DNA from 3 places in the Streptomyces sp. NPDC016677 genome. Region 2 is predicted to be linked to each of the others. Evidence: predicted binding sites of a transcription regulator. Region 2 holds the regulator's gene; each other region holds the start of a gene.

The links. The regulator HrcA, encoded in region 2, represses chaperone genes, less so after heat shock. The targets are predictions, from matches to a motif close to TTNGCACTCNGNNNNNCNGAGTGCNAA.
Region 1: a site for HrcA is predicted at 5,282-5,308, ahead of groL (chaperonin GroEL). Genes of this name have one in related genera too.
Region 3: a site for HrcA is predicted at 2,035-2,061, ahead of groES (co-chaperone GroES). Genes of this name have one in related genera too.

What each region holds. Positions count from the first base shown of each region.
Region 1 covers NZ_JBVHEO010000006.1:398,335-406,027, reverse strand. The annotation lists gene ACZ3IG_RS20205 (hypothetical protein) at 1-167, shown strand, start outside; gene ACZ3IG_RS20200 (alpha,alpha-trehalose-phosphate synthase (UDP-forming)) at 187-1,575, opposite strand; gene ACZ3IG_RS20195 (glucosyl-3-phosphoglycerate synthase) at 1,618-2,562, opposite strand; SAM riboswitch class I at 2,719-2,860, shown strand; gene thrC (threonine synthase) at 2,878-4,167, shown strand; gene ACZ3IG_RS20185 (ubiquitin-like small modifier protein 1) at 4,205-4,480, shown strand; gene ACZ3IG_RS20180 (cold-shock protein) at 4,896-5,099, shown strand; gene groL (chaperonin GroEL) at 5,436-7,061, shown strand; gene ACZ3IG_RS20170 (NADH:flavin oxidoreductase) at 7,296-7,693, shown strand, end outside.
Region 2 covers NZ_JBVHEO010000001.1:518,680-526,372, forward strand. The annotation lists gene ACZ3IG_RS02260 (SpoIIE family protein phosphatase) at 1-1,255, shown strand, start outside; gene hemW (radical SAM family heme chaperone HemW) at 1,296-2,528, shown strand; gene ACZ3IG_RS02270 (Uma2 family endonuclease) at 2,629-3,207, shown strand; gene ACZ3IG_RS02275 (DUF3097 domain-containing protein) at 3,185-4,000, opposite strand; gene ACZ3IG_RS02280 (MBL fold metallo-hydrolase) at 4,035-4,760, opposite strand; gene hrcA (heat-inducible transcriptional repressor HrcA) at 4,922-5,938, shown strand; gene dnaJ (molecular chaperone DnaJ) at 5,939-7,075, shown strand; gene ACZ3IG_RS02295 (nitronate monooxygenase) at 7,246-7,693, shown strand, end outside.
Region 3 covers NZ_JBVHEO010000003.1:61,899-69,591, forward strand. The annotation lists gene ACZ3IG_RS10055 (THUMP-like domain-containing protein) at 1-147, opposite strand, end outside; gene ACZ3IG_RS10060 (polysaccharide deacetylase family protein) at 237-1,154, shown strand; gene ACZ3IG_RS10065 (polysaccharide deacetylase family protein) at 1,243-1,956, shown strand; gene groES (co-chaperone GroES) at 2,208-2,516, shown strand; gene groL (chaperonin GroEL) at 2,648-4,273, shown strand; gene ACZ3IG_RS10080 (ATP-binding protein) at 4,646-5,074, opposite strand; gene ACZ3IG_RS10085 (Scr1 family TA system antitoxin-like transcriptional regulator) at 4,958-5,245, shown strand; gene ACZ3IG_RS10090 (DUF397 domain-containing protein) at 5,242-5,448, shown strand; gene ACZ3IG_RS10095 (SDR family NAD(P)-dependent oxidoreductase) at 5,536-6,306, opposite strand; gene ACZ3IG_RS10100 (MOSC domain-containing protein) at 6,403-7,080, opposite strand; gene ACZ3IG_RS10105 (LysR family transcriptional regulator) at 7,162-7,693, shown strand, end outside.

The DNA.
Region 1 (7,693 bases), on a different contig from region 2:
TCGGCGCCGACACGGGCACCTGCCCCGCACCACTGTCGGACACCCCCGCGGAGAAGACCTCGAAGTGCACGGACCAGCTGAACTACGCCAATGACCCGCGCTCGAACGCCGAGATCAACTCCATCGGCGCCGACACCGGATACTGCCCGGCGGTCCGGACGAAGTAGTGGGCACAGCCGCCGCCCCTCAGCCCCGCAGCGCCTCCAACTGCTCCAGGAACCACCGCGCCGGCGGCAACGCGGTCGCCGCCGCCGCCAGCCGCTTCGACCGCTCGGCCCGCTCTCCCGCCGGCAGGCCGAGCGCCTCGTGCAACGCCTCCGCCGTCCCCGTCACGTCGTACGGATTGACGGCCACCGCGTCCTCGCCCAGCTCCTCGAACGCCCCCGCCTCCCGCGACAGCACCAGCGCGCACCCCTCGTCGGAGACGACCGGCACCTCCTTGGCGACCAGGTTCATCCCGTCCCGGATGGGGTTGACCAGCGCCACGTCCGCCAGCCGGTAGGCCGCGAGCGACCGCGCGAAGTCGTCCTTGACGTGCAGTACGACCGGCGTCCAGCCGTCCGTCCCGTACTCCGCGTTGATCTCCTCGGCCACCCGCCGCACCTCGGCCGTGTACTCCCGGTACACCGCGAGGTCCTGCCGGGACGGGTAGGCGAACGCCACGTGCACCACCCGCTCGCGCCACTCGGGCCGGTCGGCCAGCAGCCGCCGGTAGGCCAGCAGCCCGCGCACGATGTTCTTCGACAGCTCGGTCCGGTCGACCCGCACGATGGTCTTCCGCCCCGGTCCGATCTGCTCCCGCAGCGCCGCCATCCGCTCGTCCACGTCGGCCTCGTGCGACCGCTCGCGCAGGAAGTCCGCGTCGGCCCCGAGCCCGTGCACTCCCACCACGGTGTCCCCGAGCCCGCCCACCAGCGCGTCACAGCACGCGGTGAACGCCTCGGCCCACCGCCGGGTGAGGAACCCGAGCCGGTCCGCGCCCAGCATCCCGCGCAGCACCTGCGCGGCGATGTCGTCGGGCAGCATCCGGAAGTACTCCACCGGCGCCCACGGCGTGTGCGAGAAGTGGCTGATCCGTACGTCCGGGCGCAGCTCGCGCAGCATCCCCGGCACCAGCGTCAGGTGGTAGTCCTGCACCAGCACGGCCGCGCCCTCGGCGGCCTCCTCGGCCAGCGCCTCGGCGAAGGCCCGGTTGAACGCCTCGTAGGACGCCCACTGCCGCCGGAACTCCGCGTCGAAGACCGGCTCCAGCGGCGTCTGGTACAGCATGTGGTGCACGAACCACAGCACCGAGTTGGCGATCCCGTTGTACGCGTCCGCGTGCACGTCCGCCGGTACGTCCAGCATCCGCACGCCGTCCTCGCCGGCCCCGCGCCGCACCGCCTCGCGGTCGCCGTCGGACAGCGCCGAGCACACCCACAGCGCCCCCGCGTCCGGCCCGATCGCCGACAGCCCGGAGACCAGCCCGCCGCCGCCGCGTTTCGACCGCAGCGAACCGTCCTCCTGGATCTCGTACGAGACGGGGCCACGGTTGGAGGCCACCAGCACCTGAGCAGCACCGAACGTTGAAGCCATACGCCTCAACCTAGCCCGGCCGTCACCAGCTCAAACGTACGTTCACGCCACCTTGCGCCGCGCGTACTCCGCGATCTCCAGCATCGGCGGCCGTTCCTCGGTGTCCACCGAGAAGGTGCGCGGCTCGAAACCGTCCTCGCCGCGCTCGAACTGGGTCAGCGACGGCCGGATCAGATGGCCGCGGGCCAGCCGCAGCTGCGCGGTGCGGTAGATCGCGGCGGACATCCGGCCCAGCGCCTGCCCGTCCTGGTGCCGGTGCTTGCGCACCCCGACGTCCACCTGGGCCAGCGCGTCGAGCCCCACCAGGTGCAGCGCGTCCACCAGCATTCCCAGCTCCACCCCGTACCCCACGGGGAACGGCAGCCGCTCCAGCAGCGAGCGGCGGGCCGCGTACTCGCCGCCCAGCGGCTGCACGAACCCGGCCAGCCGCGGCCAGTGCATGTTCAGCAGCGGCCGGGCCATCAGCTCGGTGACCCGGCCGCCCTGCCCGGCGGCGGCGCCCAGCGGACGGTCGTACATGGCCTTGACCAGGTGCACGTCCGGGTCGGTGAGCAGCGGACCGACGATGCCGGTGACGAAGTCGGACGAGAACTCCCTCAGGTCCGCGTCGACGAACGCCACGATGTCGCCGCCCGTCACCAGCAGCGACCGCCACAGCACCTCGCCCTTGCCGGGCACGGGCGCGAGGCGCGGGAGGATCTCGTCGCGGTGCGCGACACGGGCGCCGGCCGCCGCGGCCACCTTCGCGGTGGCGTCCGTCGACCCGGAGTCGACCACCACGATCTCGTCGACCAGCGGAACCTGGCACATCAGGTCGTGCCGGATCGCCGCGACGATGTCGCCGACCGTCTCCTCCTCGTTCAGCGCGGGAAGCACCACACTGACCGTCTGGCCCGTGCGCTGCTTGGCGGCCAGGATCTGGTGGAGCGGCCGGTCGGACACGGACCAGGAACGTGCGCTGAGCCAACGCTCGACTTCTTCCAGCACGGTCTGCGGCTCCTCCCTGTACGGACCACGCATCCCTTATGTGATCCATCTCGCGCATCGGACGACTATCTCAACTGTCCTGGCCTTCGGTTACAGTCTTGAACAACGCGGATGACCATCGCATGTCGGGGGTGGCCGCCGCTGACAACCACATACAGCTCATCCAGAGGGGCAGAGGGACACGGCCCGATGAAGCCCCGGCAACCCTCCAGCCGGCACTCGTGAAGAAGCGAGGCTCCCGGCTCGGGAAGGTGCCAAATCCGTCTCACGGCGAGATGCGTCGTGAGGAAGATGAGGAGAAAGGGCCTCGCCTCCATGGCTGTGCAGACTGCCGAAAGCACCACCACCCCCGCCGCCTCCGTCGATCTCGGCCCCGCCACGGCGCTCTCCTGCCGGGAATGCGGCCACCGCGTGCCCCTCGGCCCGGTCTTCGCCTGCGAGGAGTGTTTCGGCCCGCTGGAGATCGCTTACGACTTCTCGTCCTACGACACCGAGAAGCTCCGCGCGCGTATCGAAGCGGGCCCCACCAACATCTGGCGGTACGCGCCCCTCCTGCCCGTCCCCGCCGACGTCGCCGACAAGCCCAACATCAACCCGGGCTGGACCAAGCTCGTCAAGGCCGACCGCCTCGCCGCCGAGCTGGGCGTCACCGGCGGCCTGTACGTCAAGGACGACTCCGGCAACCCGACGCACTCCTTCAAGGACCGCGTCGTCGCCCAGGCCCTGGAAGCGGCCCGCGCCTTCGGCTTCACCACCCTGTCCTGCTCCTCCACCGGCAACCTGGCCGGTGCCGTCGGCGCCGCCGCCGCCCGTGCCGGCCTGCGCTCCTGCGTGTTCATCCCGCACGACCTGGAGCAGGGCAAGGTCGTCATGGCCGCGATCTACGGCGGCGAACTCGTCGGCATCGAGGGCAACTACGACGACGTCAACCGCTTCTGTTCCGAGCTGATCGGCGACCCGGCCGGCGAGGGCTGGGGCTTCGTCAACGTCAACCTGCGCCCGTACTACGCCGAGGGCTCCAAGACCCTGGCGTACGAGATCTGCGAACAGCTCGGCTGGCGGCTGCCCGACCAGCTCGTCGTGCCCATCGCCTCCGGCTCCCAGCTCACGAAGATCGACAAGGGGCTGAAGGAGCTGATCCAGCTCGGCCTGGTCGAGGACAAGCCGTACAAGATCTTCGGCGCCCAGGCCGAGGGCTGCTCCCCGGTCTCCACCGCCTTCAAGGCCGGCCACGACGTCGTCCGCCCGCAGAAGCCGGACACCATCGCCAAGTCCCTCGCCATCGGCAACCCGGCCGACGGCCCCTACGTCCTCGACATCGCGCGCCGCACCGGCGGCGCGGTGGAGGACGTGAACGACGAGCAGGTCGTCGACGCGATCAAGCTGCTGGCGCGGACCGAGGGGATCTTCGCGGAGACCGCCGGCGGTGTCACGGTGGGAGTGACGAAGAAGCTCATCGAGGCGGGGGTGCTGGACCCGGCGCTGACCACCGTCGTGCTCAACACCGGCGACGGTCTGAAGACGCTGGACGCGGTCGCGGGGACCGGGCTCACGGCGACGATCCGGCCGAACCTCGCGTCGTTCCGCGAGGCGGGGCTGGCGTGACGCGTCCCTACGTAGATTCCCTGACCGGAGGTTTCAAGTGAGTGTCTCTGTCCGCATCCCGACCATCCTGCGTACCTACACCGGCGGGCAGGCCGAAGTGACCGCCGAAGGGGCCACCCTCGGCGAGGTCATCGCCGATCTGGAGAAGAACCACACCGGCATCTCCGCCCGCGTCCTGGACGACCAGGGCAAGCTGCGCCGCTTCGTCAACGTGTACGTCAACGACGACGACGTCCGTTTCGAGCAGGGCCTGGAGACGGCCACCCCCGACGGGGCCGGCGTCTCGATCATTCCGGCCGTCGCGGGCGGCTGACGCGGTCACCCACCGTCCCCTGAATTGCCCCCTCCGCAATAGAAGCGGAGGGGGCAATTCCATGTGGTTGAGCACGGTAGAGTTGGGGAACGCGCCGATGATCGCGAAAGCGTGAACTCCGAATTTCCGCCGCACGCCCGACCAGATGTAGCCAAACTGTGGGCGTGTTTTGTGGCTTCTGTAACCTTTGCGTGGCCCGACTTGCCCCGGATTCTCACGATTTCTCGCCATATTCCGGACCGCTCCCGTCCAGATTTCTCGTCCAATTGACCTGTTGCAGAGGGCAGTTGGACAGATACATTCGGCCGCGGTCGACGCGTTCCGGCGCACGCCTCCGAGCCTTTTGGGGGGCGAGGTCTGACCCGGATCCGCGAAGTGCGGGTCTGTGCAAGGGCCAGTAATAGGGGAGTTAGGCATGGCTCAGGGCACCGTCAAGTGGTTCAACGCGGAGAAGGGGTACGGCTTCATCGCGGTCGACGGTGGTGCGGATGTTTTCGTCCACTACAGCGCGATCCAGATGGACGGCTACCGCACCCTTGAAGAAGGCCAGCGGGTCGAGTTCGAGATCTCGCAGGGTCAGAAAGGCCCGCAGGCCGACATGGTCCGCGTCACTGCCTGATACGCGCGACCACCGCAGCGAAGGTCTTCTCCGGAGGGCCCGCGTCTCACCGAGGCGCGGGCCCTCCGGCATGTCCGGACCTTGTCCGGGGCATGTCCGGGCCGTGTTCGCGGGCGGCTGAGCGCGGCCCCCGATCCGGGGGAGGCGCTTGCACTCGCAGGGGCCGAGTGCTAATCATTGCGTTAGCACTCTGAAGGTGAGAGTGACAACGAAGGACCGGGTCGGTGAGGCCCGCGGGCCGCCGTGGGGAAGGAACCACGAGGCCGGCGAGCCGTCCGTCGCGGGCGCGGGCGCGGTCCGAAGGAATCACCCCCAGTCCTGGAGGGACCACTTCACATGGCCAAGATCATCGCGTTCGACGAGGAGGCGCGGCGCGGCCTCGAGCGCGGCATGAACCAGCTCGCGGACGCCGTCAAGGTGACGCTCGGCCCCAAGGGCCGCAACGTCGTCCTCGAGAAGAAGTGGGGCGCCCCCACGATCACCAACGATGGTGTCTCCATCGCCAAGGAGATCGAGCTCGAGGACCCGTACGAGAAGATCGGCGCCGAGCTGGTCAAGGAAGTCGCCAAGAAGACGGACGACGTCGCCGGTGACGGTACGACCACCGCGACCGTTCTCGCCCAGGCCCTGGTGCGCGAGGGTCTGCGCAACGTGGCGGCCGGCGCCAACCCGATGGCCCTGAAGCGCGGTATCGAGAAGGCCGTCGAGGCCGTCTCCGCCGCCCTGCTGGAGCAGGCGAAGGACGTCGAGACCAAGGAGCAGATCGCCTCCACGGCCTCCATCTCCGCCGCCGACACCCAGATCGGCGAGCTGATCGCCGAGGCCATGGACAAGGTCGGCAAGGAAGGCGTCATCACCGTCGAGGAGTCCCAGACCTTCGGTCTGGAGCTGGAGCTCACCGAGGGTATGCGCTTCGACAAGGGCTACATCTCGGCGTACTTCGCCACCGACATGGAGCGTATGGAGGCCGTCCTCGACGACCCGTACATCCTGATCGCCAACTCCAAGATCTCCAACGTCAAGGACCTGCTCCCGCTCCTGGAGAAGGTCATGCAGTCGGGCAAGCCGCTGCTGATCATCGCCGAGGACGTCGAGGGCGAGGCCCTGTCGACGCTGGTCGTCAACAAGATCCGCGGCACCTTCAAGTCCGTCGCCGTCAAGGCCCCGGGCTTCGGCGACCGCCGCAAGGCCATGCTCGGCGACATCGCCATCCTCACGGGCGGCGAGGTCATCTCCGAGGAGGTCGGCCTCAAGCTGGAGAACGCGACCCTGGACCTCCTGGGCCGCGCCCGCAAGGTCGTCATCACCAAGGACGAGACCACCATCGTCGACGGCTCCGGCTCCGCCGACCAGGTCGCCGGCCGGGTCAACCAGATCCGCGCCGAGATCGAGAACAGCGACTCGGACTACGACCGCGAGAAGCTCCAGGAGCGCCTGGCCAAGCTCGCGGGCGGCGTCGCGGTCATCAAGGCCGGTGCCGCCACCGAGGTGGAGCTCAAGGAGCGCAAGCACCGCATCGAGGACGCCGTGCGCAACGCCAAGGCGGCCGTCGAGGAGGGCATCGTCGCCGGTGGTGGCGTGGCCCTGCTCCAGGCCTCCCAGGTCTTCGAGAAGCTGGAGCTGGACGGCGACGAGGCGACCGGCGCCAACGCCGTGAAGCTCGCGCTGGAGGCCCCGCTGAAGCAGATCGCCGTCAACGGCGGTCTTGAGGGCGGCGTCGTCGTGGAGAAGGTCCGCAACCTCACCGTCGGCCACGGCCTGAACGCCGCGACCGGTGAGTACGTCGACATGATCGCCGAGGGCATCATCGACCCGGCGAAGGTGACCCGTTCCGCCCTGCAGAACGCCGCCTCCATCGCCGCGCTGTTCCTCACCACCGAGGCCGTCATCGCCGACAAGCCGGAGAAGGCCGCCGCCGCCCCGGCCGGCGGCGGCATGCCGGGCGGTGACATGGACTTCTGATCGACCCGAGGGTTGATCGAGCGTCCTTCGTTCCGAGGGCGGCGCCTCCTGTTGTTCCGACAGGGGGTGCCGCCCTCGGGCGTTTTCCCGTGGCCCCGGCGGCCACTGTGAACAGGGTCACGGACAGGGCACGGCAGGAATGCCGTGAGCGGAGAGACGGGTTGTGCGTAGGGCCGCGTGTTGCATGCGTGTGCACATACCGTCCGGTTCCCCCCTCACGCCAAGGAGCCCCCCGTGACCGACGCCGCCTCCCGCGCCGCCGAGATCCTCTCCCGGCCCACCACGGTCAACGGCCTGACCGTGCCGAACCGCATCGCGATGGCGCCGATGACCCGGATGTTCTCGCCGGGCGGTGTCCCGGGCGAGGACGTGGTGTCGTACTACGCCCGCCGCGCCGCCGCCGGCGTCGGACTGATCGTCACGGAGGGGACGTACGTCGGTCATCCCTCCGCCGGGCAGAGCGACAGCGTGCCGCGGTTCCACGGGGAGGAGCAGCTGGCCGGGTGGGCGAAGGTCGCCGAGGCGGTGCGCGCGGCCGGCGGCACGATCGTGCCGCAGCTGTGGCACATCGGGATGGTGCGCAACGACGGGGAGCCGCCGTTCGCCGACGCCCCGGCCGTCGGACCGTCCGG
Region 2 (7,693 bases):
CGGGCAGCTCGACGAGGACCGGATCGCCTCCCTCGTCGCACAGCTCCTGGTGCCCCGGCTCGCCGACTGGTGCGCGGTCTGGCTGGAGGACGAGTCCCTGGGCCGCGCCGACTGGGGCGACGGCGGTACATCGGTGGGCGCCCGCCTGGCCCGGGTCTGGCACGGCAGCGAGCACCGCATCGAGGAGCTGCGCCGGGCCCTGGAGAAGGACCCGCCGCGCCCGCCCGCCCCGTGGCGTTCCGGGCCGGTCGCCCACCCCTGGCCGGGCGACGCGCTCGGCCCGCGCGGCGCGTGGGGCGCGGCGCTCGCGTACCGGCTGGTCGCGGGCGGCCGGCCGCTGGGCACGCTGGTCATCGGCCGGGCCGCCACCGTGCGCTTCCCCGACGAGATCACCGGCCTGGTCGAGGACCTCGGCCGGCGGGTGGCGCTCGCCATCGGCACCGCCCGCCAGTACGCCCGCCAGGCCACCATCAGCGCCGTCCTCCAGCGCGGCCTGCTGCCCGGCGCCGTCGCCGAGATCCCCGGGATGCGCAGCGCCCTCGTCTACGAACCCCGCGACCAGGGCGGACCCAGCGGCGACTTCTACGACCTCTTCCCGGCCGGCGACGGCCGCTGGTGCTTCGCCGTCGGCGACGTCCAGGGCAAGGGCCCGGAGGCCGCCGTGGTCATCGGGCTGGCCCGGCCCTGGCTGCGGCTGCTGGCCCGCGAGGGCTACGGCGTCGCCGACGTCCTGGACCGCCTCAACCAGCTCCTGCTCGACGACGCCACCGAGGCCGCCGACGCCGCCGCCCGGGCCCTGGTCGCCGTCGAGGGCCGGCCGGTTGCCCCGGGCGACGGTCCGCAGACACGTTTCCTTTCCCTGCTCTACGGCGAACTGGTCCCGTTCGACGGCGGGGTGCACTGCACCCTCGCCTCCGCCGGACATCCGCTGCCGCTGCTGCTCACGCCCGACGGCGACGTCCGCACGGTCGCGCGGCCCCAGACGCTGCTGGGAGTCGTGGAGGACGAGACGTACGCCAGTGAGAGCTTCGACCTGTGGCCCGGCGACAGTCTGCTGTGCGTCACCGACGGCGTCACCGAGCGGCGCAACGGCTCCCGCCAGTTCGACGACGACGAGGGGCTCGCCGTCGCCCTCGCCGGGTGCGCGGGCCTGGACGCGCAGCTGATCGCCGCACGCGTCAGAGCGCTGGTGCACGCCTTCGGCGACGGCCCGCCGGAGGACGACCTGGCCCTGCTGGTGCTCCAGGCCGAGTAGCGGCCGGTACGGGGGACGCGGATGCGGGACAATGGAGCCCATGCCCTCCGCACTTCCCGACGGCGAGCCCGTCCCCGCCGACGGCGCCCTGCCCGCGTCCGCGCTCGCCGGGGCCGCGAGCCGCCCCCTCGGCTTCTACCTGCACGTCCCGTACTGCGCGACCCGCTGCGGCTACTGCGACTTCAACACCTACACCGCCACCGAGCTGCGCTCCACCGGCGGCGTCCTGGCCTCCCGCGACAACTACGCCGACACCCTCACCGACGAGGTCCGCCTCGCCCGCAAGGTGCTCGGCGACGACCCCCGCGAGGTCCGCACGGTCTTCGTCGGCGGCGGCACGCCCACCCTGCTGGCCGCCGACGACCTCGTACGGATGCTCGGCGCGATCCGCGACGAGTTCGGCCTCGCGCCCGACGCGGAGATCACCACCGAGGCCAACCCGGAGTCCGTCGGCCCGGCGTACCTGGAGACCCTCCGCGAGGGCGGCTTCAACCGGATCTCCTTCGGCATGCAGAGCGCCAGGCAGCACGTCCTGAAGATCCTCGACCGCACCCACACCCCCGGCCGCCCCGAGGCCTGCGTCGCCGAGGCCCGCGCGGCCGGCTTCGACCACGTCAACCTCGACCTGATCTACGGCACCCCCGGCGAGACGGACGACGACTGGCGGGCCTCCCTGGACGCGGCCCTCGGCGCCGGACCCGACCACGTCAGCGCGTACGCGCTCATCGTCGAGGAGGGCACCCAGCTCGCCCGCCGCATCCGCCGCGGCGAGGTCCCGATGACCGACGACGACGTGCACGCCGACCGGTACCTGATCGCCGAGGAGACCCTCGCCGCGGCGGGCTTCGACTGGTACGAGGTGTCCAACTGGGCCACCTCCGACGCCGGCCGCTGCCTGCACAACGAGCTGTACTGGCGGGGCGCCGACTGGTGGGGCGCGGGACCGGGCGCCCACTCCCACGTGGGCGGCGTGCGCTGGTGGAACGTCAAGCACCCCGGCGCGTACGCGGCGGCGCTGGCGCAGGGCCGCTCCCCGGGCGCCGGGCGCGAGATCCTCACCGACGAGGACCGCCGCGTCGAGCGCATCCTCCTGGAACTCCGCCTGCGCGAGGGCGTCCCGCTCTCCCTCCTCCGCGAAGCGGGCCTCGCCGCCTCCCGCCGGGCGCTGTCGGACGGACTGCTCCAGGAGGGGCCGTACGGGGAGGGACGCGCGGTGCTGACGCTGCGCGGGCGGCTGCTGGCGGACGGGGTGGTCAGGGATCTGGTGGACTGATCACTCGGGGGAGTGAATAGCCTCGGAATGCCAGTTCGGCCCCTAACCTGGTTCTCAGGCCGCCGCCAAAAGGACGCGGCGGATCTGGAGGGCCACGGAGATGACAGCTGTGGACGAACGTGGAGTCGCGGAGTTCTTCGCGGGGTTCGAACCGCCCGAGGGGCTCAAGGCCGAGCTGCTCCGGGGGGAAATCGTGATGATGGCCAGCCCTGATCTGGTGCACAACCGGATCGTCACCTCTTTGATGGACCAGATCCCGCACCGGCGCTGGGAGCGGCTCCAGACTCAGGACATCGACGTCGTCGACGAGGCCAGCGAACCTGTGCCCGACCTGGTGGTCATGGAGTTCGGCATCGGCCCGGACTCAGGACGTCTTCTTCCGTCTCAGGTGATCACGTTGGTCGTGGAAGTGGTCTCGAAGACCAGCGTGGACCGGGATTATGGCGTCAAGCGTCTGATCTACGCTGCTGGTGAAGTGCCCGCGTACCTGATCGTCGACCCCATCATGGCCCAGTGTGTTCTGTACTCGGACCCGGTCGGACGAGGCGAGGGAGCTGACTATCAGGTGCAGCGGATCACCAAGTTCGGGGCGCCGCTGCCGCTGGAACAGTTGGGCGTCGAGCTGGACACCACCGTGTTCGGCACCTACAAGGGCGTCAAGCCACATCACCGCCCGTGACGAAGTCGATCAGCTCCTCCACCCGCCCCAGCAGCTCCGGCTCCAGGTCCTTGTACGAGCCCACCCGCGCCAGGATCGCCTGCCACACCGCCCCGGTGTTGTCCGCCGGCCACCCCAGCGCCCGGCACACCCCGGTCTTCCAGTCCTGACCGCGCGGTACCCGGGGCCAGCCGGGGATGCCCAGCGCGGCCGGCTTCACGGCTTCCCAGATGTCGATGTACGGATGGCCGACCACCAGCGCGTGCGCACTGGTCACCGACTCGGCGATCCGTGACTCCTTCGACCCCGGCACCAGGTGGTCCACCAGGACCCCCAGCCGCGCGTCCGGGCCCGGCGCGAAGTCGGCGACGATCGACGGCAGGTGGTCCACGCCCTCCAGGTACTCCACGACCACGCCCTCGATCCGCAGGTCGTCGCCCCACACCTTCTCGACCAGCTCGGCGTCGTGCCGGCCCTCCACGTAGATCCGCCCCGCCCGTGCCACCCGCGCCCGCGCGCCGGGCACGGCGACCGAACCGGACGCCGTACGGGACGGCCGTACCGGACCCGGCGACGACGGCTTGACCAGCGTCACCACCCGGCCCTCCAGCAGGAACCCGCGCGGCTCCAGCGGGAAGACCCGGTGCTTGCCGAAGCGGTCCTCCAGCGTCACCGTGCCCGCCTCGCAGCCGATCACCGCGCCGCAGAACCCGGTGCCGGGCTCCTCCACGACGAGACCGGGATCGGCCGGCACCTCGGGCACCGGCTGCGGCTTCTTCCACGGGGGCGTGAGATCGGCGGAGTACTGGCGCATTCTGCCGACGATACGAGGAACGCCACGCGGGTGATCAGTACGACACGCCGAACCGGGCCGCCAGCGCGTCCCGCTGCGCCCGGACGAACGCCGCGTCCACCACCGCCCCGTGACCGGGCACGTACAGCGCGTCCTCACCGCCCAGGCCGAGCAGCCGGTCCAGCGAGGCCGGCCACTGCCCGGGAAGCGCGTCGGGCCCCGCCTGCGGCTGCCCCGACTCCTCCACCAGGTCCCCGCAGAAGACGACCGCCGGACTGCCCGGCACCACGACCGCCAGGTCATGGGCGGTGTGCCCCGGGCCCACGGCGGCCAGCAGCACCCGCCGGCCGCCGCCCAGGTCGAGGGTCCGCTCGCCGTCCACCTCGTGCCGGACGGACACCAGCGCGTCCACCGCCTCCGCCGCGCGGCGTCGGTCCAGCCCGTTGGCCAGCGCGTCCGCCCGCAGCGCCGCCCGCCCCGCGCCGAGGGCCGCGTCCACCCCCGCCGCGCCGTACACCTCCGCCCCCGCGAACGCCGCCGCCCCGAAGACGTGGTCGAAGTGGGCGTGGGTCAGCGCGAGATGCGTCACACGCCGGCCGGCCAGCCGCAGCGCCTCGGTGCACAGCCGCGCGCCCTCGCCGAGGCTCGACCCCGCGTCGACCACCAGTGCCGCGTCGCCGCCGACCACGAGCCCCGCCGTGCAGTCCCACACCGGCAGCCGGCGCCGCCCCACCCCGGCCGCCAACCTCTCCCAGCCCAGCTCTTCCCAAGTCACCGTCATGGCGGCGACGCTAGCGGTGCGAGCCCGCCGGGGACGGCAGCACGGGGCGGCCCTTGCCGGGGGTGTACCCCACGGCCGTACACTGGGCCGGGGAAGTCTGGCACTCGCACGCGGTGAGTGCCAGGGCAGAAGTAGCCGGACGTGACCGGGAGGTGTGCGCGATGCTCAGTGAACGAAGGCTGCAAGTGCTGCGCGCCATCGTCCAGGACTACGTCGGCACCGAGGAGCCCGTCGGCTCCAAGGCCCTCACCGAGCGGCACAGCCTCGGCGTCTCCCCGGCGACTGTGCGCAACGACATGGCGGCGCTGGAGGAGGAGGGGTTCATCGCCCAGCCGCACACCAGCGCCGGGCGCATCCCCACCGACAAGGGCTACCGGCTCTTCGTCGACAAGCTCGCCGGGGTCAAGCCGATGACGGCCCCCGAGCGGCGCGCGATCCAGAACTTCCTGGAGGGCGCCGTCGACCTCGACGACGTGGTGGCCCGTACGGTGCGGCTGCTGGCGCAGCTGACCCGGCAGGTCGCCGTGGTGCAGTACCCGTCGCTGACCCGCTCGACCGTGCGGCACGTGGAGCTGCTCTCGCTGGCGCCCGCGCGCCTGATGCTGGTGCTGATCACGGACACCGGACGGGTCGAGCAGCGCATGGTGGACTGCCCGTCGCCGTTCGGCGAGACCTCGGTGGCGGATCTGCGGGCGCGGCTCAACAGCCGGGTCGCGGGGCGCCGGTTCACGGACGTGCCGACGCTGGTCGAGGACCTCCCCGACGCCTTCGAGGCGGAGGAGCGCGGTACGGTCGCCACCGTGCTCTCCACCCTGCTGGAGACGCTGGTCGAGGAGAACGAGGAGCGGCTGATGATCGGCGGCACCGCCAATCTCACCCGCTTCGGCCATGACTTCCCCCTCACGATCCGGCCGGTGCTGGAGGCGCTGGAGGAGCAGGTCGTGCTCCTCAAGCTGCTCGGCGAGGCGAAGGATCCGGGCGTGACCGTACGGATCGGTCATGAGAACGCCCATGAAGGACTCAACTCCACGTCCGTCGTGTCGGTGGGCTACGGTTCGGGCGGCGAGGCGGTTGCCAAGCTCGGCGTGGTCGGACCGACCCGCATGGACTACCCGGGAACGATGGGAGCGGTACGCGCAGTGGCACGGTACGTCGGACAGATCCTGGCGGAGTCATAAGTGGCCACGGACTACTACGCCGTACTCGGCGTACGCCGCGACGCGTCCCAGGACGAGATCAAGAAGGCGTTCCGGAGGCTCGCCCGCGAGCTGCACCCGGACGTCAATCCCGATCCGAAGACCCAGGAGCGGTTCAAGGAGATCAACGCCGCCTACGAGGTGCTGTCGGACCCGCAGAAGAAGCAGGTCTACGACCTCGGCGGCGACCCCCTGTCGCAGAGCGGCGGCGGCGCGGCCGGCGGTTTCGGCGCGGGCGGCTTCGGGAATTTCTCGGACATCATGGACGCGTTCTTCGGTACGGCGTCGCAGCGGGGACCCCGTTCGCGCACCCGCCGCGGCCAGGACGCGATGATCCGTATCGAGGTGGAGCTGGACGAGGCCGCCTTCGGTACGACCAAGGACATCCAGGTCGACACGGCCGTCGTCTGCAACACCTGCAACGGCGAGGGCGCGGCCCCCGGCACCTCGGCGCAGACCTGTGACATGTGCCGCGGACGCGGTGAGGTCTCGCAGGTCACCCGGTCCTTCCTGGGCCAGGTCATGACCTCGCGGCCCTGCCCCCAGTGCCAGGGCTTCGGCACGGTCGTGCCGACCCCGTGCCCCGAGTGCGCGGGCGACGGCCGCATCCGCTCCCGCCGCACGCTGACGGTGAAGATTCCGGCCGGTGTCGACAACGGCACCCGGATCCAGCTCGCGGGCGAGGGCGAGGTCGGCCCCGGCGGCGGCCCGGCCGGCGACCTGTACGTCGAGATCCACGAGCTGCCGCACTCGCAGTTCCAGCGCCGGGGCGACGACCTGCACTGCACGGTCACCCTGCCGATGACGGCGGCGGCCCTCGGCACCAAGGTGCCGCTGGAGACGCTGGACGGCCTGGAAGAGGTCGACATCCGCCCGGGCACGCAGTCCGGCCAGTCGATCCCGCTGCACGGCCGCGGCGTGACCCACCTGCGCGGCGGCGGCCGGGGCGACCTCATCGTGCACGTCGAGGTCCAGACCCCGACCAAGCTCGACCCCGACCAGGAGCGCCTGCTGCGCGAACTGGCCAAGCTGCGCGGCGAGGAGCGGCCCCAGGGGCAGTTCCAGCCGGGTCAGCAGGGCCTGTTCTCCCGGCTGAAGGACGCCTTCAACGGCCGCTGAGCCGGGTCCGGCGCGGGCCCGGGGCGCGTGCCGTACGGGCACCGGTTCGGTACCCGCGCGGGCACCGGTCCCGAGCCGTACGGACCCGCGCGGGACACCGGCCGGGCGCCCCGTTCCGGCGGCGGAAGCCCGGATTCGGACTTGTCCGGAGGACGTGGCACCATGCGGTCATGTCCTCCGCGCTGACCGATCTCTTCCCGTACCCGATCGTGCAGGCTCCCATGGCGGGCGGCGTCTCCGTGCCCCGGCTGGCCGCCGCCGTCTGCGAGGCGGGCGGACTCGGCTTCCTGGCCGCCGGGTACAAGACGCCCGACGGGATGTACCAGGAGATCAAGCAGCTGCGGAGCCTGACGGGCCGCCCGTTCGGCGTGAACCTCTTCCTGCCGCAGCCGGAGACGGCCGACCCCGCGGCCATCGGCGTCTACGCCCACCAGCTGGCCGGCGAGGCCGCCTGGTACGAGACGGAACTCGGCGACCCGGACAGCGGCCGGGACGACGGCTACGAGACCAAGCTGGCCGTACTGCTCGACAACCCCGTGCCGGTGGTGTCGTTCCACTTCGGCGTCCCCGGCCGCGAGGTGATCGACGCCCTGCACCGCGTCGGCACCTTCGCCGTGG
Region 3 (7,693 bases), on a different contig from region 2:
CGCCGCCGAGACGAGGCCGGCCGGGTGGGTGCGGCGCAGCCGGGTGGCGACGGCCAGCTCCTCGGCGGGATCGGTGTCGCGCACCTGGTCGAGCAGGTCGCGGCCGGCGGGGGTGTCGAGGGCGAGGAGGGCGTCGAGGTCGTTCACCGGGCCATTGTGGGCCAGGCGGTGGACCGTTCACCTCCGGTCGCGTGTCGGGCGGGCTGACGGTCCGGCGGCTGCGAGGATCCGGCACCATGCGAGCAGTAGTACAAAATGACAAAAATCGGGTACGTCGCAGAGGGAAGGCGCGCGTCCGTGGCGGTCTCGCCGTGCTCGCCCTCGCCATGCTCGTCCCGGGCTGTGCGCTGGGCTCCTCCGACGTGCGGCCCGCCGCCGGCCAGCCCCTCCAGGCGCCCCCGGCCCGCGCGCTGGACGCCTACGCAGGCAAGCTGCGCGCCGCGCACGCCGTGGCGAAGCGCTGGGGGCTGAAGCGGGCCCCGCTGCCCGCGCCCCCGCCCCCGGCCGAGAAACCGGAGATCCCCACCCGCGACGGCTTCGAGGTCGACGACCACACCGAACGCGGCCTCCCGCCGGTCTTCACCACGGTCCCGACCAAGGAGAAGATCGTCTTCCTCACCATCGACGACGGCGGCGAGAAGGACCGCCGCTTCCTGAAGATGATGAGCGACCTCAAGGTGCCGTACACCGCCTTCCTCAGCGACTACCTGGTGAAGGACGACTACGCCTACTTCAAGAAGATGCGGGCCCGCGGCGTCACCCTGAACAACCACACCCTCACCCACCCCTACCTGCCCGGCCTCTCCTACGCCGAGCAGCGGCGCGAGATCTGCGGCATGCAGGAGGTGATCCGCGAGCAGTACGGCAAGCGCCCCTCCGTCTTCCGCCCGCCCTTCGGCAACTACAACCAGGACACGCTGGTCGCAGCCAAGAGCTGCGGCATCACACACGTCCCGCTGTGGAACGAGGAGGTCTTCGCCGACCACTGGGACTACCGCGAGTGGGACCGCGAGATCCACCCCGGCGACATCGTCCTCACCCACTTCCGCGGCACCAAGGACTGGGACGGCACCATGCGCGACATGGTCCGCCGCTTCCTGGACAAGGTCACCGCCGAGGGATACGCGGTGGCCCGCCTGGAGGACTACCTGTGAGGCGCTCGGAGGACCACCCGCGAGCCGCTTGGAGGCCCGCCTGCGAGCCGCGCGGAGGACTATCTGTGAGGCGGCTGGAGGACCACCTGTGAGGCGGCGCCGGGCGGCCGCGGCGGGAGCCGCCCTGGCCGCCGCTCTCCTCACCGCCTGCGCCACGGCCGGCGCCCCCGCCCGTCCCGGGACGGGCCCCGGGACGGGCGGGGGTCCGGCGGGCGGCCTGCCGCCCGTCGTCGACCACGTCCCGACCCGCGACCGCGTCGTCTTCCTCACCTACGACGACGGCGCCGAACGCGACCCCGGCTTCCCCGCCCTGGTCCGCGACCGGCGGCTGCCGGTCACGCTGTTCCTCACCGACAAGGTCGCCGGACCGGCGTACGGCCACTTCGCGCGGCTGCGCGCGGTCGGCGCGAGCCTGCAGAACCACACCCTCGACCACCCCGCCCTGCGCGGCCTGCCCTACGCCGGTCAGCGCGCCGAGATCTGCGGCCAGCAGCGCAAGCTGAAGTCCCGCTTCGGCGTCCGCCCCCGGCTCTTCCGCCCGCCCTACGGCCGCTACGACACGGCGACCCTGCGGGCCGCCGCCGGCTGCGGCATCACGGCGGTCGTCCTGTGGCGGGCCGCCCCGGACGCGACCGGCGCGCTGGCCTTCACCCGCGGCGAGCCCCGCCTGCGCCCCGGCGACATCATCGCCGTCGACCCGGACCGCCCGAAGGGGGCATCCCTGACGGCGCGTACGGAGCGGGTGCTGCGGGAGATCGAGAGGGAGGGGCTGAGGGTGGGGCGCCTGGAGGACTACCTGTGACGTCCCGGTGACGCCCCTCGCCGGAACGTCACGGAAACCGGCGTCCACCAGCGAATCCCCGCCGACGCGCCGCGAGGATTGGCACTCCGCTTGACCGAGTGCTAACCACAGTCATAGTCTCAGGTCTGGCACTCCCCCCAGGAGAGTGCCAACAACGCGACGGGCAGGTCCGGCACCCGCGACGACGGATCGACCTGGTCGCCACCTCAGACAGTTAACCCCGTGAGATCTCCGAAGGGGGAGGTCGGATCGTGACGACCGCCAGCTCCAAGGTTGCCATCAAGCCGCTCGAGGACCGCATCGTGGTCCAGCCGCTCGACGCCGAGCAGACCACGGCCTCGGGCCTGGTCATTCCGGACACTGCCAAGGAGAAGCCCCAGGAGGGCGTCGTCCTGGCCGTGGGCCCGGGCCGCTTCGAGGACGGCAACCGTCTTCCGCTCGACGTCTCCGTCGGCGACGTCGTGCTCTACAGCAAGTACGGCGGCACCGAGGTGAAGTACAACGGCGAGGAGTACCTCGTCCTCTCGGCCCGCGACGTCCTCGCGATCGTCGAGAAGTAGTTCACCCGAAGCACTTCGCTTCGAAGCACATTGCTTTTCAGCTGCGCCCCTGGCCCCCGCCACCACCAAGAAGCCGGGCGCCCGGGGCGCAGCGTCGTTAACCCATATTCCGGAAGAGGGCTCACGCTCCCATGGCGAAGATCCTGAAGTTCGACGAGGACGCCCGTCGCGCCCTCGAGCGCGGCGTCAACAAGCTCGCTGACACGGTGAAGGTGACGATCGGCCCCAAGGGCCGCAATGTCGTCATCGACAAGAAGTTCGGTGCCCCCACCATCACCAACGACGGTGTCACGATCGCCCGTGAGGTCGAGATCGAGGACCCGTACGAGAACCTGGGCGCCCAGCTGGTGAAGGAGGTGGCGACCAAGACCAACGACATCGCGGGTGACGGCACCACCACCGCCACGGTCCTGGCCCAGGCGCTGGTCCGTGAGGGCCTGAAGAACGTCGCCGCCGGTGCCTCCCCGGCGCTGCTGAAGAAGGGCATCGACGCGGCCGTCAAGGCGGTCTCCGACGACCTTCTCGCCACCGCCCGCCCGATCGACGAGAAGTCCGACATCGCCGCCGTCGCCGCGCTGTCCGCGCAGGACAGCCAGGTCGGCGAGCTGATCGCCGAGGCGATGGACAAGGTCGGCAAGGACGGTGTCATCACCGTCGAGGAGTCCAACACCTTCGGTCTGGAGCTGGACTTCACCGAGGGCATGGCCTTCGACAAGGGCTACCTGTCGCCGTACTTCGTCACGGACCAGGAGCGCATGGAGGCCGTCCTGGAGGACGCCTACATCCTGATCAACCAGGGCAAGATCTCCTCCATCCAGGACCTGCTGCCGCTGCTGGAGAAGGTCATCCAGGCCAACTCCTCCAAGCCGCTGCTGATCATCGCCGAGGACGTCGAGGGCGAGGCCCTCTCCACCCTGGTCGTCAACAAGATCCGCGGTACCTTCAACGCGGTGGCCGTCAAGGCCCCCGGCTTCGGTGACCGCCGCAAGGCGATGCTCCAGGACATGGCCGTCCTCACCGGCGCCACGGTCATCTCCGAGGAGGTCGGCCTCAAGCTCGACCAGGTCGGTCTGGACGTGCTCGGCACCGCCCGCCGCATCACCGTCACCAAGGACGACACCACCATCGTCGACGGTGCCGGCGACAAGGCCGACGTCGAGGGCCGCGTCAACCAGATCAAGGCCGAGATCGAGGCCACGGACTCCGACTGGGACCGCGAGAAGCTCCAGGAGCGCCTCGCCAAGCTGGCCGGCGGCGTGTGCGTGATCAAGGTCGGCGCCGCCACCGAGGTGGAGCTGAAGGAGCGCAAGCACCGTCTGGAGGACGCCATCTCCGCGACCCGCGCCGCGGTCGAGGAGGGCATCGTCTCCGGTGGTGGCTCCGCCCTGGTCCACGCGTCCAAGGTCCTGGAGGGCAACCTCGACAAGACCGGCGACGAGGCCACCGGTGTCTCCGTGGTCGCCCGCGCCGTCGTCGAGCCGCTGCGCTGGATCGCGGAGAACGCCGGCCTGGAGGGCTACGTCATCGTCTCCAAGGTCAAGGAGCTGGAGAAGGGCAGCGGTTACAACGCCGCCTCCGGTGAGTACGGCGACCTGGTCAAGGCCGGCGTCATCGACCCGGTGAAGGTCACCCGCTCCGCCCTGGAGAACGCCGCCTCCATCGCCTCCCTCCTCCTGACGACCGAGACCCTGGTCGTCGAGAAGAAGGAAGAGGAAGAGCCGGCCGCCGCTGGTCACAGCCACGGCCACAGCCACTGAGGCTCCCCGCGCGCTGAACGCCGGTGCCCGGCATCCCCTTTCGAGGGGGTGCCGGGCACCGGCGCGTTGTCAGTGGGCTCGGGCATGCTGTGAGCACGGACGCAGGGGAGGGGGCGGCGCTGCGTACACCGGTCAGGGGCGACGTCATGTTCGATGCCTTGCGTGCCGATCCCGGGGTTCCGCGTCGCGCGGTGCTGAAGCGACTCCTCAGCGGCGCCCGCCGTACCGGCCGCCGCAGCCCCACCCCGGCCAGCCGAGGCCGGCTCCCCGGCAGGCGGACAGCCGACGGCCCACCACCCGGCAGGGCCTCGGCCGATACCTGGGCACGCTCACACCGACGCCCCCGGCCAGGGGCCAGACCCACGGGGAGCACTACCCGGACCTGTTGGCGGAGGTCCGCTCGCTGTGCGGCGAGGGGCACGGACCGGAGGCGTAGCGCCCGTCGGACACGGCCACGACCATCGCCCACACCGTCTTCCCGGGACCGCCGGCCCGTTCGCACACGCCCCAGCGGTCGGCGAGCGCGGCCACCAGCAGCAGACCACGCCCGCTGTCCTCGCCGGGATCACCGCTCGTCGGCCGCGGCAGGCACTCCCCGAGCGTGTCGCTCACCTCGACCCGTACGAACCCGAGGTCAGGGAAGGGGACCAGCCGCATCTCCGCGTCCCGTCCGGGGACCCGGCCGTGCGTGACGGCGTTCGCGGCCAGCTCGGCGACGATCAGCGCAACGTCGAGTTGCAGGTGATGCCGACAGACCGCGATGAACACGCGGGTCTGGCCGGTCCGTTCACGTTGATCCACTCGGCGGATCAGCGCAGGATGGCTTACATGGAGGTACAGGACGTGAGCGCCCTGTACGCGGACCCGAAGAAGGTCGGTTCGTTGGAGGCGACGTACGGCGTTCTCCGAGCGCAGGCGCTGACTCCGAGGGAGTCTCTGACCTTCATCGAGAAGCTGTTGGGAGAAGTATGAAGACAGGCGGTCCCACGTCCGGCGCTGCTGAGCCGCTCTGGGCCAAGAGCAGCTACAGCGCAGGCAATGGCGGAGATTGCGTCGAGGTCGCGGACATCGGCGCGTCCGTGCTGATACGTGACTCCAAGCGGCCGACGGAGTCGATCCTCACCGTCGGCGTCGATGAATGGGCGGCGTTCGTGCGCATGGCAACGCGCCGTTGACGCGCGGGGGGAGGGGCGACCGGCCGACCGGTCGCCCCTCCCCTCCATCACCCGCGGCTGTGCGTCACGCCCACCCCGGGGCGCGGCTCACTGCGGCCCGTACTTCCGCGTCCGCGAGCTGACCGCCCCCAGCATGCCCCGCGGCACCAGCTTCGCCGCGCCCATCAGGGCCTTGTAGCGGGGGTCGGGGATCGACAGGGTCTTGCCGCGGGCCAGGTCGTCGAGGGCCGCCGCGACCACCTTGTCGGCGTCCAGCCACATCCAGTCGGGGATGCTGTCCGTGCCCATCCCGGCCCGCTCGTGGAACTCCGTGCGCACGAAGCCGGGGGCCAGCGCCATGAGCCGTACGCCGCTGCCGGCCAGGTCCCTCGCCGCGCCCTGCGTGAACTGCACGACCCACGCCTTGGAGGCGCCGTACGTGCCGCGCGGGACGAACGCCGCGACCGAGGCCACGTTGACCACGCCGCCGCGGCCCCGCGCGCGCATCGCCGTCGTCGCCGCCGACGTCAGCCGCAGCACCGCCTCGCAGTGCACCTTGAGCATCCGCAGCTCGTCGGCCATCGGGACGTCGAGGTAGCGGCCCTTGTTGCCGAAGCCGGCGTTGTTGACCAGCAGGTCGACCGGGTTCTTGCGGTCCTCCAGCCGGGCGGCCACCGCCTCGATGCCGGTGTCCTCGGCCAGGTCGGCGGTCAGGACCTCGGCCTCGATACCGTGCCGGTCGTGCAGTTCGGTCGCCTGCTCGCGCAGTCGCCGGGTGTCACGGGCGACCAGCACCAGGTCGTGCCCGTCGGCCGCCAGCCGCCGCGCGAACGCGGCGCCGATGCCTGACGTCGATCCCGTAATCAATGCCGTTGTCATGACGCAAGGTTAGTGACCCGGACTGTCGGCGTCCGGTTCGCTCACCGAGCCTCCGTCCGGTGAAGCGCCGGTGAAGGTACGGCAGGCCCGCCGGTGCTACGGGGAAACGGCGGCCGTCCGGGACCCCTCCGCGTACGCCCGTGCCTTCGCGAGCGCCACCGGGTGCAGCGCCTCGCCCGCCGCCAGCAGGCGCGGCAGCAGCTCCCGCTCGGTCGTCACCGCGCGGAACTGCAGCGCCACCGTCACCTCGTGAGCAGGCCGGTGCACGACTTCGACCGGGTCGCCCGCCCGCACCTCGCCGGGCACGATCACCCGCAGATACGCGCCCGGCGCGCCCTTGCGGGTGAACCGCTTCACCCAGTGTTTCTCACCCAGGTGGCCCTGGAAGGTGAGGCACGGGATACGTCCGCTGGTGACTTCGAGGACCACGTCGGGGCCGATCCGCCAGCGCTCGCCGATCAGCGCCCCGGAGACGTCCACACCGGAGGTGGTGAGGTTCTCGCCGAACGCGCCGGAGCGCAGCGTGCGCCCCAGCTCGCGCTCCCAGCCGTCCAGGTCCTCGCGGGCCACCGCGTACACCGCCTGGTCGTCCCCGCCGTGGTGGCGGGTGTCGCAGACCGTGTCCCCGGCGACGCCGCTCGCGCCGTCCGGCCCGGGCGCCACGATCCGCACCGGCCCGTCGGCCGGCCTCTTGTCGATGCCGGTCACCCCTTGGGGGTGGTCCGTGTACGACACGGTCTCGGGACGGCCCAGATTCACCGAAAGAAGCCTCATGACCCGCACGGTAGACGAGCGCGGTCAAAGCGTCGACGCATTTGTCGCCGGTACGTCAAAGCTTCGCTTATCCTCGGTCGCGTGATCGAGGCTCGTCATCTCCGCGTGCTGCGCGCCGTGGCCGCCACCGGCTCGTTCTCGGCGGCGGGGCGCGCGCTGGGCTGCACCCAGCCCGCGGTCAGCCAGCAGATGAAGGCCCTGGAGGCGTCCGTCGGCACGCCCCTGCTGGTCCGCGGCCAGCGCGACATGCGGCTGACCCAGGCCGGCGAGGCCCTGGTCCGGCACGCCGCGGGCATCCTCGCCGGGCTCACCGCCGCCGAGGAGGAGGTCGCCGCCATCGCCGGGCTGCGCGCCGGCCGGGTCCGCCTGGTCTCCTTCCCCAGCGGCAGCTCCACCCTCGTCCCCACCGCACTCGCCGCCCTGCGCGCCGCCCACCCCGGCACCCGGGTCTCCCTGGAGGAGGCCGAACCCCCGGCCTCGGTCGAACTGCTGCGCGAGGGCGACTGCGACGTGGCGCTCACGTTCCGTTACGAGGGAGCCGCGGGCGGCGCCGAGGAATGGGACGACCTCGTCGTACGGCCGCTGCTGTCGGACCGGCTCGTGGCGCTCGTAC